Regions from separate parts of the Clostridium sp. HCS.1 genome, predicted to be linked through region 2. Evidence: a T-box and tRNA genes for the amino acid it is inferred to sense, from the RefSeq annotation. Region 2 holds a T-box; the other holds one or more tRNA genes.
What was found. A T-box is a leader RNA that pairs with one kind of tRNA and senses whether it is charged. The one in region 2 lies ahead of ACFYH6_RS01170 (glycine--tRNA ligase), so its partner is inferred to be a tRNA-Gly.

Region 1 (7,118 bases), 180 kb from region 2:
CACCGCTAAATTGATAATAATCTATATAGAAGCTTAGGATTTCTTCATTATTAGTTACTGTGTATCTAGCCATTAATTCATAAGGTATAGTTGGTTTAAGGCTCTCACTAGTGTCTTTTGTTTCTTTTATCCAACTATTAGTCCAATTTAGGATCTCATTATTAATGTCTTTTTCTTTATTTTCATTACTTAATCCAACTATTTGAGGTATTTCTACATCAATATTTATGAAGTTAGTTTTTTCCTTTATTATCTTATCCACAATACTTGTTTCTTTTACATAATTATCCTCAATACTTATTAACATAGGATGTGGATAAGTGCACCAATTATTTATTAATAATGCCATAATGATTACTGCTCTACATACTATTTTCATAAACTAATTCTCCTAATTACATGTAATTATTTTGAATATTAACACAAATCAAATTTATCACTTTATTATATTATCTACAACGTTGTTAATAATTATTAGGTAGATTTCAACATATTTTTCACAACTTATCCACAAGCAATTGTGGATAGTGTGTGTAACATACATTATTTAACTTTAATTCTTTATAAAACCACTCTTTATTTCTACCTTAATTGCAAGTTATTAAAAATTGTGGATAACTTCAAAGTTTTTAGTTAAACAAACAAAAAAATCATAGCATATTTTGTCACACTATGATTTTAGATTACTTTACTCTATATAATTTTATTCATCAGCTTCTTTAGTTTTTACAGAAGTACTTATTAATGAGTTTAATTTTCTAAGTTCTTCTGAGGATAAATTTCTCCAACTACCTATCTTTAAATTACCTAATTTTATGTTCATTATCCTTATTCTATTTAGTTTAGTTACATTATAACCTAAAGCTTCACACATTCTTCTTATTTGCCTATTCATTCCTTGAGTTAGTATAATTCTAAAGGTTCTCTCATTAATTTTATTAACTATACATTTCTTTGTTATAGTTCCTAATATTCTAACCCCACTAGACATAGACTCTATAAATTTATCATCTATAGGTTTATTCACAGTTACTATATATTCTTTTTCATGATTATTTCCAGCTCTTAATATTTTATTTACTATATCACCATCATTAGTTAATAAAATTAACCCCTGTGAATCTTTATCTAATCTACCTATAGGAAAAATTCTTTTTTCATGATTTACAAAATCAACTATATTAGCCTTTACTTTTTTCTCTGTAGTGCAGGTTATTCCAACTGGTTTATTTAAAGCTATATAAACTAATTTTTCTTCTTTTTTTAAAGGCTTTCCATCTACTTTTACATTCGCATCTAAATTTACCTTCATTCCCATTACAGCCTTTATGCCATCAATAGTTACTCTTCCATCTTCTATAAGCTTATCAGCTTCTCTTCTTGAACAATATCCAGTTTCACTTATAAACTTATTAAGCCTAACTTGTGATCCTCTTTCTTTATGTACAATTATGTATTCCTTATTCTTTTGATTCATATTATCACCTTTATGGACTTACTTTATGCTCATCTCCTGAATTATTCAGCTTAACTTGAAGTCCTTTTTCTTCAATAAATTTTTCTGTTTTTTCTAAGGCATTATATTTAAGTGCCTTACCAGTTATGGTAATTACAATTCCTGTATCAGGAACCATTTCATTATTATTGGCATATCTTAATATTTCTCTCATAGAATTATCAATATTAGTATTAGTTACATTTAATTTACCTAGCATATAATTACCTCTTTCAGTTTTAGAATATGCGTCGATAATCTTATCAAATTTGTTAACTTCTAAAGTTATTAAAGATGTAGTTTCTATTGCAATAGTTTTATCTATCGCTCTGTACTGAAATATACCTATAACAAAAATTATTACTACTATACTAGCAATTATAGAAATTTGAAGCTTATATTTCCTAAAGGTAAAACTTTCTTTACTAATAAAATCTTCTCCTATTCTATTTTCCTTTTTAGATTTAACTTTAATAAACTCACCTTTTGAAGTTAAAATAATAGAATTATATAGCCCCTTAGAAAGTATAATGCCTCTGTGCTCTTCTTCCTTATTAATTTGTATAATTTCTTCTGAACTAGGCACCTCCACAGCTTCTTCAATCTGTAAATATTCCTGTAAATACTTATAATTAGGATTTGATAATATAACAACAAAGGTTACTATATATTCTTTCCAAGTTTCATAAAATTCTTTATCAATCGGTGTTCTTTTTAAAAGTCTATTTATAGGAAATTTTTTAGTAGTGCTTAAATAATCAAAAAGTTCAATATCTTCTATTATGAAATATGCAATATTTAATATTTTATTTCTAATTATATAGGATGGCTCATCATGAATTAAATCCTTAATTAGTATCTTATAGTCTAAAAGTTCTTCTTTTAGTCTACCAATCTCTTCCTCACGCTTTTCAACTATATCATCTAAAGCTAAGCTTGCTGGAGCCTTAGTTGAAAACTTGTATTTATCGTATTCAAAGATACCCATTGTCAATACTATCCCCTACCTTACATGTCTTTACTTTCTACTAATTTTCCTTTTACTATAACTCTTTCTTTTGCACCTACTGTACAAGTAACTAATGTTATGGTTGCTTCATCAGTATTATTTAAAACATCTACCCTATCAGGAGATACTATAAAGCTATCAGTCACTTCATACACATACTCCTTTTTATTTGCCTTAACTAATACTTTATCTGCAATTTCTATCTTATATAAATTAACAAATGCCTCTGAATAGTCTGAAACTCTATGACCTGCAACAGAAAAGTTTCCTTTTTCTCCAGGTTTAGCTGAACCTTCAAAGTGACCTAAATAGTATTGCAGAACATCATCATTAATTCCTTCAACTATTCCTTGAGATAGACCTATACTTGGAATTTCCATTAAAGCAATAGGCTTATATCCATTTATTAAATTTTCTTCTTCTTCCTTTGATAATTCCTTAGGTTCTTCATTTATTACTTCTTCTAATATATTTTGAAGTTCCTTTTGCTTTTTTGATGTATCTATTTTTTTATAAACTATAGACCCAATAATAGATAAACCAACAATGATTAAAATTAACCCTGTAACTCTTCTAATCTTTTCTCTCAAATAACCCAACTCCCAATAAACTTTTATATTCATTTATCATATATTATATCATAAAGATCTTTAATCATTAATCTTTTAGGAGTAACTTATGAATAGAAAAATTATTTATGTTGACTTTATGTTTAAACGAAAGAAAATCTCCTCTAAACCTTTGCTATTAATTTATAAAATTAAGATAAATGTTAAGAGCCTTTTTAATAGCTTATTTAAAATTAATCATACTAAAAATACAAATACTGAAAATAATATTAAGCTTTATCCCTTTAAAAGAGTGTTATAAGTCTTATTAACTTCATAAGTTTTATATAAATCCTTGATATTATAATTTCCTATAGAGTAAAATGGTCTTAAATAATAATCTTGGAGGTATAAATATGAGAATAGGATTAGGATATGATGTACACCGACTTGTTGAAGGAAGAGATTTAATAATTGGTGGAGTTAATATTCCCTTTGAAAAAGGATTACTTGGACATTCAGATGCTGATGTATTACTTCATGCAATTATGGATTCCTTACTTGGAGCATCTGCACTTGGTGACATTGGAACTCTTTTCCCAGACACTGATATAAGGTTTAAAGGTATATCTAGCATAAATCTTCTTAAAGAAGTAGGTAAGCTATTAACTGAAAATGGTTATGTAATTAATAATATAGATTCTACTATAATTGCTCAAAGACCTAAAATGGCTCCTTATATAAAAGAAATGCGTGATAACATAGCAAAAGCTTTAAATATTGATTTAATGAAAATTAATGTAAAAGCAACTACAGAAGAAGGACTAGGATTTACAGGAACTGGAGAAGGAATATCTTCTCAAAGCATATGCCTAATTGAAATGAAGAATGTAGAATGTAAAATGTAGAATTTAGGTGAAAACTCCTTCGGAGTTTTTGAAATGACTGAACGAATGAAAGAATGAAGCTTCTCTTTTGCATTCGCAAAATCGAAATGAAAGAATGAAAGAATTAAGGACTAAATTCCTTCGGAATTTATAAATTTCACAACTCAGCTCACCTGAGTTATTTCATTAATTATGCATTATGCATTAAAAAAGACCTTGCTTTAAAAGCAAGATCTTTTTTTGTTATATTTTAATTTTACAATAGCCTTATTTATTTCTCCAATGAATGTATATTGATATTATAGCACAAATTCCCATAAGATAGGGATAAAATAAAAATTTCATTATGGCAATTGGGGAAATTGTAGCTAGAGCTGCTGCTGAAATTAGTTGTGCTCCATAGGGGATAATACCTTGGAATACACAAGAAAACATGTCCAGAATTCCTGCAACTCTTTTTGGCTCTAAATCATATTTATTGGATATGTCTTTTGCGATAGGTCCAACAGTAACTATTGCAACGGTGTTATTAGCTGTACAAATATCAACTAAGCTTACTAAAGTTGCTATTCCGTATTCTGCTCCTCTTTTGCTTTTAAAATTCTTAAGTCCTTTATTTAATATAAAGTCTATTCCTCCATTATACTTAATTATTTCTATAGTTCCTGCTATAAGTAATGATATTATTATAAGCTCACTCATACCACTTATCCCTGTTGAGATAGAATTGAAAAATCCTAAAATATCAAAGCTTCCATAGATAAATCCTATTATACCTGAAGATAATATACCAAGTAATAATACTATTATAACATCTACTCCTAACAAAGCTGTGATTATTACCATTATGTAAGGAATTATTTTTATTAAGTTATAACTTAAAGCTTCTATTATAATTGTATCTGAATTTCTTGTTAAAATCATAAATATTAATGCAGTAATTATTGCTGCTGGTAAAACTATAATAAAGTTCATCCTAAACTTATCTTTCATTTCGCAGCCTTGTGTTCTAGTTGCAGCTATTGTAGTATCTGATATTATTGAAAGATTATCTCCAAACATAGCTCCACTTACAATTGCTCCTCCTGCTAAGGCACTTTCTATTCCTGTCTTTGAAGCAATTCCAACTGCTATTGGAACTAAGGCTACTATTGTTCCCATTGAAGTTCCTATAGATACTGCTATAAAGCAACTTATAATAAACATTCCTGGTATTAATAGACTGCTAGGCAGTAAAGAAAGTCCTAAGTTTACTGTTGAATCTACAGCTCCCATGTCTTTAGCCACTTGTGCAAAGGCTCCTGCTAATATAAATATCATTACCATTAAAATAATATTAGAATTTCCTGCACCCTTGCAAAATATCTCTACTTTATTTTGAAATTTTTCTTTTCTGTTCATTAATAGAGCTGTTAATGCTGCTGCTAAAAATGGTACTATGGTTGAAATTGCATAAAAATCTTTTGCTAATATGGAACTTCCTAAATAAACTACCAAAAATACTGCTAAGGGAATTAAAGCTAAACCATTACCCTTGTTATTCAAGATTTTTTCCTCCTTTGTTTATATTTAAACAAAAAAATAAGAGAGATTAATAAATTAATCCCTCATTACTGGTGCGTTATCAGGGGATCGAACCCGGGACACCCTGATTAAGAGTCAGGTGCTCTACCAACTGAGCTAATAACGCATATATATGGAGCGGGTGATGAGAATCGAACTCACGTAACTTGCTTGGAAGGCAAGGGCTCTACCATTGAGCTACACCCGCATATCTTATTGACAATAACCATTATATATTCCAATAATATTACTGTCAATAAAAACTTTATACCCTTATATAATTTCAGTTAGAGATTTTAGCAAAATATCTCTGAATTTCTCACCATTTCTCTTATTTACATCTGCACTTTCACAAATATTTTTCCACTCTAACAGATTTAATCCCGTTCTTTCAATAAAATCTTCTTCTGTAGTTGTTATATAACTTGAGTTAACAACGAATTCTCCTAATTCTTTTGGCTTATCAAATATCTTTAAGTATAAAAATTCTTTGTTATCTCCATACCAAGTTCTATTAAAATCTCTACAAAATCTTTTTAATGATTTTATTAGTTTATCACTTGGTAAATTCCAAAAGCTTTTAATCATATCTAGGTGTTTTCTCATGTTATCCGCTTCTTCTTTTGAGATTTTGTTGTTTTTTTCACCGTCAGTAATTATTCTTTCTACTGGAACATTGGGTATATTTATTATTAATCTTTCTTTTCCATAAATCCATTTATAAAAAGCTTCTTGTAAAAATGAGTATTGAATATATCCTAATAATGTCCTTTCATTCGGAAAGTATGACCATATATTACTAAGACCATTATTTTTTGAAAATATTAAGCTATGAATATATATACTCTTATTATCTGGAAGCCTATCCATAAACATATGACCTCTTATAGTTTTATTTTCATTAATTAACTCTTCCCAATAATCAAAAGAATCATAATTATGCCTCACAGTATCACCTTTCTTTCAATTTCGAAATAAAATATACTATGAATATATTATATAGTATATTTTAACTCATTTTCAAGTAAATTTTCGGATTATAAAAAAGTAACTTTAAACACTTTGAATTCAAAAAAATTCATTTTATTCATAATATGTTAATTTTTATAAAATTCTTAATAATCTAGATTATTCTTCAAAATAATTATATAATATATGTAAAGAGATATAAAGTTATATAAAGGAGGCATGACTTTGTACCACTGTGAAATTTGTGGGGCTAAAGCAGATATACATCATATAGTTCATAAGCACGAAGGCGGTTACGATATTAATATAAACTATAAATATCTTTGTAACTACCATCATAGAGGTAAAAATGGACCCCATAACTGCATAGAAACCGACATTAAATATAAGCTTGAAATGCAAAAAAAGCTTTTTAAGCTTTTACCAAAGGATTACTATACAGCTAAAGAGCTTTATAGTCTTTTAGAAATAACAAATTCTTCATTAAAAAAGTTAGTGAAAAATTTAAAGCTTTATAAAGAAGGTTATTCTAAAAGAGAAATAATTACAAACTTAATGGGTGGTAAACTATACTCCTATAATATACTTGAAGAAATAGAACTAGAACGTCTTTACCATAATATTAATATTAGCTAAAATATTATTTT
Region 2 (7,118 bases):
AGCTACCTCACCTAATTCTTCTCTGTTCTTCTTATCAAAGGCTGTTACTTTTGCTCCAAGTTTAACTAGAAATCTTATAAGTGGTATATTACTAACCCCTATCCCTACAACAGCAACCTTTTTACCTTTTATATATTCTTTAAATTCATTAAATGGTTTTTTCATATTTTTCCTCCAACCATATCTATATAAAAATATTATATTAATATACTATTATTTTGCTAATAAATATATATTAGTAAATTGCTAGCAAGTATATTTACATTAATTAAGTCTGTCCCTATTTTTTATAATTATAACACTTATATTTAGTAAATACAAAAGGGAGCTATATTTAGCTCCCTTCTATAATTAAAATTCTAAGCTTTTTTCAATGTAAGCTTCTAATTCAGATATTTTAATTCTTTCTTGTTCCATAGTATCTCTATTTCTTATAGTTACAGCTTCATCTTCCAAAGTATCAAAGTCTATAGTTATACAGAAAGGAGTTCCTATTTCATCTTGTCTTCTATATCTCTTTCCTATGCTTCCAGCTTCATCATATTCTAAGTTAAACTTCTTGCTTAAATTAGCATATACATCTAAAGCTTTTTCTGAAAGCTTCTTTGAAAGCGGTAAAATTGCTGCTTTATATGGTGCTAGTGCTGGGTGTAAGTGCATAACTGTTCTTACATCTCCACCTTCTAATTCTTCTTCATCGTAAGCATCCACTAAGAAAGCTAAAGCAACTCTATCTGCTCCTAAAGATGGTTCTATTACATAAGGAACATACTTTTCATTAGTTGTAGGATCTAAATAGCTCATATCTTGACCAGAATGTTCTTGATGTTTATTAAGGTCATAATCTGTTCTATCAGCTATTCCCCATAATTCACCCCATCCAAATGGGAATAAATATTCTATATCTGATGTAGCATTTGAATAGAATGATAATTCTTCTTCACCATGATCTCTCATTCTTAAGTTTGCTTCATCAACACCTAAATTTAATAAGAAATTAAAGCAATAATCCTTCCAATATTTAAACCATTCTAAATCTGTTCCTGGCTTACAGAAAAATTCTAATTCCATTTGTTCAAATTCTCTAGTTCTGAAAGTAAAGTTTCCTGGAGTTATTTCATTTCTGAAAGACTTACCAATTTGAGCGATTCCAAAAGGAACCTTCTTTCTTGAACTTCTTTGAACAGATTTAAAGTTAACAAATATACCTTGTGCAGTTTCTGGTCTTAAGTATATTGTACTAGCTGAATCTTCTGTGATTCCTTGGAAAGTCTTAAACATTAAATTAAACTTTCTGATATCTGTATAATTCATTTTTCCACACTTAGGGCATACAATATTATTCTTTTCAATATATTCTTTTAATTGTTCATTAGTCCATCCATCAGCACTTGCTACTTCAGCACCATTTTCAGTCATGTGATCTTCAACTAACTTATCTGCTCTAAATCTTGCTTTACATTCCTTACAATCCATTAAAGGATCTGAGAAGCCTCCAACGTGACCTGAAGCTACCCAAACTTCTGGATTCATTAATATAGCACAGTCTACTCCAACATTATAAGGACTTTCTTGAACAAATTTCTTCCACCAAGCTTTTTTTACATTGTTTTTAAATTCAACTCCTAGCGGACCATAATCCCAAGAATTTGCTAGTCCTCCGTAAATTTCTGATCCAGGAAATACAAAGCCTCTATTTTTGCAAAGAGCAACGATTTTTTCCATAGTTTTTTCTACTGCCATTTTAATACCTCCAATTTTTTATAATAAAAAAAGGCCCTAAACCTAAAGGGACGAAATTTCTATTCCGCGGTTCCACCCTTCTTGGCTCTAGCCCAACTTTCAACATCATAACACTCAAAAGCGCCCTTCAACTTAACCTTATAACGATTTTCACCATTCATCGTCTCTCTAAAATAAAATATAAGTTTACTCCTCTTTCTCTTAGTGTTTATTAAATTCATATATTCATTTTACCAAAAGCCATTTATATGTCAACGCTTTTTTATTTGCATCTCTAAATAAATATTTATTGATTAGTTATATATATTATAAAGATAGATATTAAAAAAGAGTTTTATAACAATAGATATTTTATCTACTCTTATAAAACTCTTATAAAATGGCTCCGTGGAGAGGATTCGAACCTCCAACCTATCGGTTAACAGCCGAGTGCTCCACCATTGAGCTACCACGGAATATTTTATAAATAATTTTAAAATTAAAATGGCTCCGTGGAGAGGATTCGAACCTCCAACCTATCGGTTAACAGCCAAGTGCTCCACCATTGAGCTACCACGGAATACTCTAAATAATTTTAAAATTAAAATGGCTCCGCGAAGAGGATTCGAACCTCCAACCTATCGGTTAACAGCCGAGTGCTCCACCGTTGAGCTATCGCGGATTATTTGCTACATTTGTTATTATATCAAGTTTTATTAATAATGCAAGTGTTTTTTATTAAAATTTTTCTTATTAATTTGTATTTAACTATAATTTTTTAATTAAATCTCCTATTTTTCAAGGGTTAAGGGCTATAAAATTATTTTTATAAAATAATAAGGAGTTGCTTTTGCAACTCCTTTAATATTTTACTTTACTGGTTTCATTGTTGGGAACATTATAACGTCTCTTATAGATGCTGAATCTGTTAAGAACATTATAAGTCTATCTATACCTATTCCTAATCCACCTGTTGGAGGCATACCTGTTTCTAATGCGCTCATAAATTCTTCATCTATCATATAAGCTTCATCATCACCAAGTTCTCTCTCTTTTTCTTGTTGGTTAAATCTTTCTCTTTGAACTATTGGATCATTTAGTTCTGAATATGCATTACATATTTCTCTACCAAATACAAATCCTTCGAATCTTTCAGTAAACATATCATTTCCTCTCTTTTTCTTTGTAAGAGGTGATATTTCTACTGGATAATCGCAGATAAATGTTGGTTGAATCATATGTTGCTCACAATATTCTTCATATAGAGAATTTAAAACTTCACCCTTTGTAACATGAGCTAAGTTCTTCTTAAATTCTAAATTCTTTTCTTTAGCAATAGCTTGAGCTTCTTCGTTAGTTGCTATTGAATTAAAATCAATTCCAGTATGTTCTTTAACTGCATCAACCATTGTTATTCTTCTCCATGGTGGTGCAAAGTCAATTTCTGTACCTTGATACATAACCTTAGTACTTCCATTTACTTTTTCACATACATACGCAATCATATTTTCAGTAATTTCCATCATATCATTATAATCAGCAAAAGCTTGGTATAATTCTATCATAGTGAATTCTGGGTTATGTCTTACTGACATTCCTTCATTTCTGAAAGTTCTTCCCATATCATATACTTTTTCTAAACCTGCAACTATAGCTCTTTTTAAATATAATTCTGGAGCTATTCTAAGGTACATATCAATATCTAAAGTATTATGGTGAGTTATAAAAGGTCTCGCTGAAGCACCACCTGCTATTGGTGAAAGCATAGGTGTTTCAATTTCTATAAAGCCTTTATTATCTAAATACTCTCTAATTCCCTTTAATATAGCAGCTCTTTTAATAAAGTTTTGCTTAACTTCTGGGTTAGATATCATATCTACTTCTCTTTGTCTATATCTTAGATCTGGGTCCTTTAATCCATGCCACTTTTCTGGTAATGGTTTTAAAGATTTACATATTAATTCAAAGCTTTTAACTTTTACAGATACTTCACCTGTCTTAGTTTTAAAAACTTCTCCTGTTGCAGCTACCCAATCTCCTAAATCGTAAGTCTTATATGATTTTAGAGCTTCTTCTCCAACTTCATCTATTTTAATGAATAATTGAATTTTTCCATCTCTATCATGGATATCTGAGAATACAACTTTACCTTGCCCTCTTTTAGACATAATTCTTCCAGCTACAGTTACAATAGTGCCTTCTAAATTATCATAATCTGCCTTAACTTCTTCTGACATATGAGTTCTTTCAACTTTGTAAACATCAAAAGGATCTTTTCCTTCCCTTTGTAGCTCTAATAACTTTTCTCTTCTTAAAGCTTCTTGTTCATTAAACTGAGATTCCAACTCTTGTATATTTATTTCCTCAGTTGACATTAATATCCCTCCGTTACTCTCTTCTTATTCCTAAAATCTCGAACTTGTTTGTTCCTCCTGGTACTAAAACCTCTACTAATTCTCCAACCTTTTTACCTAATAGTGCTGCTCCTACTGGTGATTCATTTGATATTTTATAATTCATAGGATCTGCTTCTGCTGAACCTACTAATGAATATTCAACTTCCTCATCAAATTCATAGTCTTTAACTTTTACTATAGTTCCAACTGCTACTTTGTCAGTAGGTATTTCTGATTCGTCAACAACTACAGCATTTTTTAACATATTTTCTAATTGTATGATTCTACCTTCTGTGAATGCTTGTTCATTTTTAGCTTCATCATACTCTGAGTTTTCACTTAAATCTCCATAGCCTAATGCTACTTTTATCTTTTCAGTTATTTCTTTTCTTTTTACACTTTTTAAGAATTCTAATTCGTCCTCTAATTTTTTTACACCTTCGTATGTCATTACGAATTTTTTAGTCTCACTCATGATTTTCTCCCCTTCAAATTCTACTTTATTCAAAAAAACTAACAATAACTTTTATATTGTCAAAATCATTTAAAACATTATAAATCAGCAAATAATATCTGTCAACCAATCTAGAATATAAGTTCTATATTCGTAAAAAAACCTTATATCAGTCAACAGATATATATTATTCTTGTTTTTAATATATTTATTCATAAAATTTTTTTATATTCAAATTAATATTACTATTTATTTTAAACTTCTAGTAATTCAATTTTGTAGTTATTTAATACTTCAATTACGGCAGCACTTTCATCTAATGAGTTTATTATAGCTTTTATATCATTGCTTTTAGGCATTCCTTTTAAATACCAAGAAGCATGCTTTCTCATTTCTCTTATGGCTTTTCTTTCACCGTCATATTTAATTGCTAACTCATAATGTCTTAAGCACATATCAATTTTATCTGAATAAGTTATTTCTTGCGGCTCTAATCCTTTTAATTTATTTTCTATTTGTTTAAATATCCAAGGATTACCCATACTGCCTCTTGCAACCATTATTCCATCACAATTAGTTTGATTTTTTAATTTTAAGGCATCTTCTGCAGTAAAAACATCTCCATTACCTATTACAGGAATAGAAACAGCTTCTTTTACCTTTCCTATCATATCCCAATCTGCCTTACCTTCATACATTTGTTCTTTAGTCCTTCCATGTACTGCTATAGCATCAGCACCAGCATCTTCAATAAATTTTGCAAAATCAACGGCATTTATACTACCTTCATCAAAACCCTTTCTAAACTTTACTGTAACTGGTTTTGTAGAAACTTTTTTAATTTCCCTTACAATGTTTGCTGCTAATTCTGGATGCTTCATAAGGGCTGATCCTTCTCCATTTTTAGTTATCTTATTCACAGGACATCCCATATTTATATCAATTAGACAAACATCCTGTCTATCATTAAAGTTTTTTTGTACAACTTCAGCCATTATCTTTGGATTATTACCGAAAATCTGAATAGCTACAGGAGCTTCCTCTTCTGAAATTCTAAGCAGTGATTTTGTATTATCATTTCCATAGTATAGAGCCTTAGCACTTACCATTTCAGTATAAACTAAGCCACATCCCATTTCCTTACATAATCCTCTAAATGATATATCTGTCACTCCTGCCATAGGTGCTAGAAAAACATTATTTTCAAATTCTAGATTACCAATTTTCATATTATACTACTCCTTATTTTTTTCGTATATTATTCTTAACCCCTCTAATGTTAAACTAGAATCCACCTTATCTATAACATCAGTTTCCCTTGCAATTAAATTTGCTAATCCACCTGTTGCTACTACTAAAGGTTCATCACAACCAAAATCCTTCATTTCTTCTTTCATTTTTCTAACTATATATTCTACCTGTCCTATATACCCATATATTATACCTGCTTGCATACTAGATATAGTATTTTTACATATTACCTTTTTAGGGGTCTCAAGTTCAACTCTAGGAAGCTTAGCTGCTCTATCAAATAAAGCATCCGAAGATATTCTTACTCCTGGAGTTATACATCCACCTAAATAATTTGATTCCTTAGTTAAGGAACAAAATGTAGTTGCTGTACCAAAATCTATTATTATTAAATCTTGTTTGTATTTATCATGAGCAGCAACAGCATTAACAATTCTATCTGCTCCTACTTCCTTAGGATTATCATATTTTATATTAATCCCAGTCTTAACCCCTGGTCCTACTATTATAGGATTTATTTCAAAGCACTTTTTTATCATATTTTCTAAAGAATGCATTATATTAGGAACAACTGATGATATTATTATCCCTTTTACATCCTTATAATTTAAACCACTTTGATTGAAAAGTTGCATTACTTGAATGGAATACTCATCTGATGTTTTCTTTGCATCTGTTGAAATTCTCCATCCTACAATATTCTCTGAACCTTTATATACTCCCAAAACAATATTAGTATTACCAACGTCAACTACTAGTATCATACAAGCACCACCTTAATACAATTAAAAGCAGCTTTAAAAGCTGCCTTGTGTTTAAAAATATAACCTCAACAAATTTAACAATTTAATTTTAACAATTACAGATTATTTGTCAAGTGTTGTAAATTCCATATATTAAAATAATCCTACTATTTCCCCATTTTCTAGAATATCCATATTATTGGCTGCTGGTACTTTAGGAAGACCTGGCATAGTCATAATATCACCATTTAATACAACTATAAATCCTGCTCCATTAGATACTCTTACTTCTTTAACAGTAATTTCAAAGTTCTCTGGTCTACCTTTTAAATTTGGATTATCTGATAAAGAATATTGAGTTTTTGCCATACAAATAGGTAATTTGTCTAAACCGAACTTTTCAAGCTCACCAATTTGTTTTTTTGCATTAGCAGTAAATACAACTCCCTTAGCCCCATAGATTTCTTTAGCGATCGTATTTATTTTATCTTCAATGCTAGCTTCAACTTCATAAATAGGATTAAAATTAGCTTCTTCATTTTCAAGTATATT

Region 1: it has a tRNA-Gly gene. The T-box ahead of ACFYH6_RS01170 (glycine--tRNA ligase) is inferred to sense a tRNA for this amino acid. The anticodon was not compared.

The regions. Positions count from the first base shown of each region.
Region 1 is NZ_CP170704.1:421,349-428,466, reverse strand. Features, by position in the region: gene ACFYH6_RS02165 (DUF3298 and DUF4163 domain-containing protein) at 1-379, opposite strand, end outside; gene rluF (23S rRNA pseudouridine(2604) synthase RluF) at 704-1,477, opposite strand; gene ACFYH6_RS02155 (anti-sigma factor domain-containing protein) at 1,488-2,483, opposite strand; gene ACFYH6_RS02150 (class D sortase) at 2,504-3,094, opposite strand; gene ispF (2-C-methyl-D-erythritol 2,4-cyclodiphosphate synthase) at 3,469-3,960, shown strand; gene ACFYH6_RS02140 (Na+/H+ antiporter NhaC family protein) at 4,207-5,484, opposite strand; tRNA gene ACFYH6_RS02135 (tRNA-Lys) at 5,554-5,629, opposite strand; tRNA gene ACFYH6_RS02130 (tRNA-Gly) at 5,637-5,710, opposite strand; gene ACFYH6_RS02125 (hypothetical protein) at 5,776-6,450, opposite strand; gene ACFYH6_RS02120 (HNH endonuclease) at 6,697-7,107, shown strand.
Region 2 is NZ_CP170704.1:237,785-244,902, reverse strand. Features, by position in the region: gene murD (UDP-N-acetylmuramoyl-L-alanine--D-glutamate ligase) at 1-165, opposite strand, end outside; gene ACFYH6_RS01170 (glycine--tRNA ligase) at 352-1,743, opposite strand; T-box leader at 1,787-1,955, opposite strand; tRNA gene ACFYH6_RS01165 (tRNA-Asn) at 2,124-2,198, opposite strand; tRNA gene ACFYH6_RS01160 (tRNA-Asn) at 2,228-2,302, opposite strand; tRNA gene ACFYH6_RS01155 (tRNA-Asn) at 2,330-2,404, opposite strand; gene lysS (lysine--tRNA ligase) at 2,592-4,097, opposite strand; gene greA (transcription elongation factor GreA) at 4,111-4,593, opposite strand; gene dusB (tRNA dihydrouridine synthase DusB) at 4,827-5,801, opposite strand; gene ACFYH6_RS01135 (type III pantothenate kinase) at 5,808-6,587, opposite strand; gene ACFYH6_RS01130 (formate--tetrahydrofolate ligase) at 6,720-7,118, opposite strand, start outside.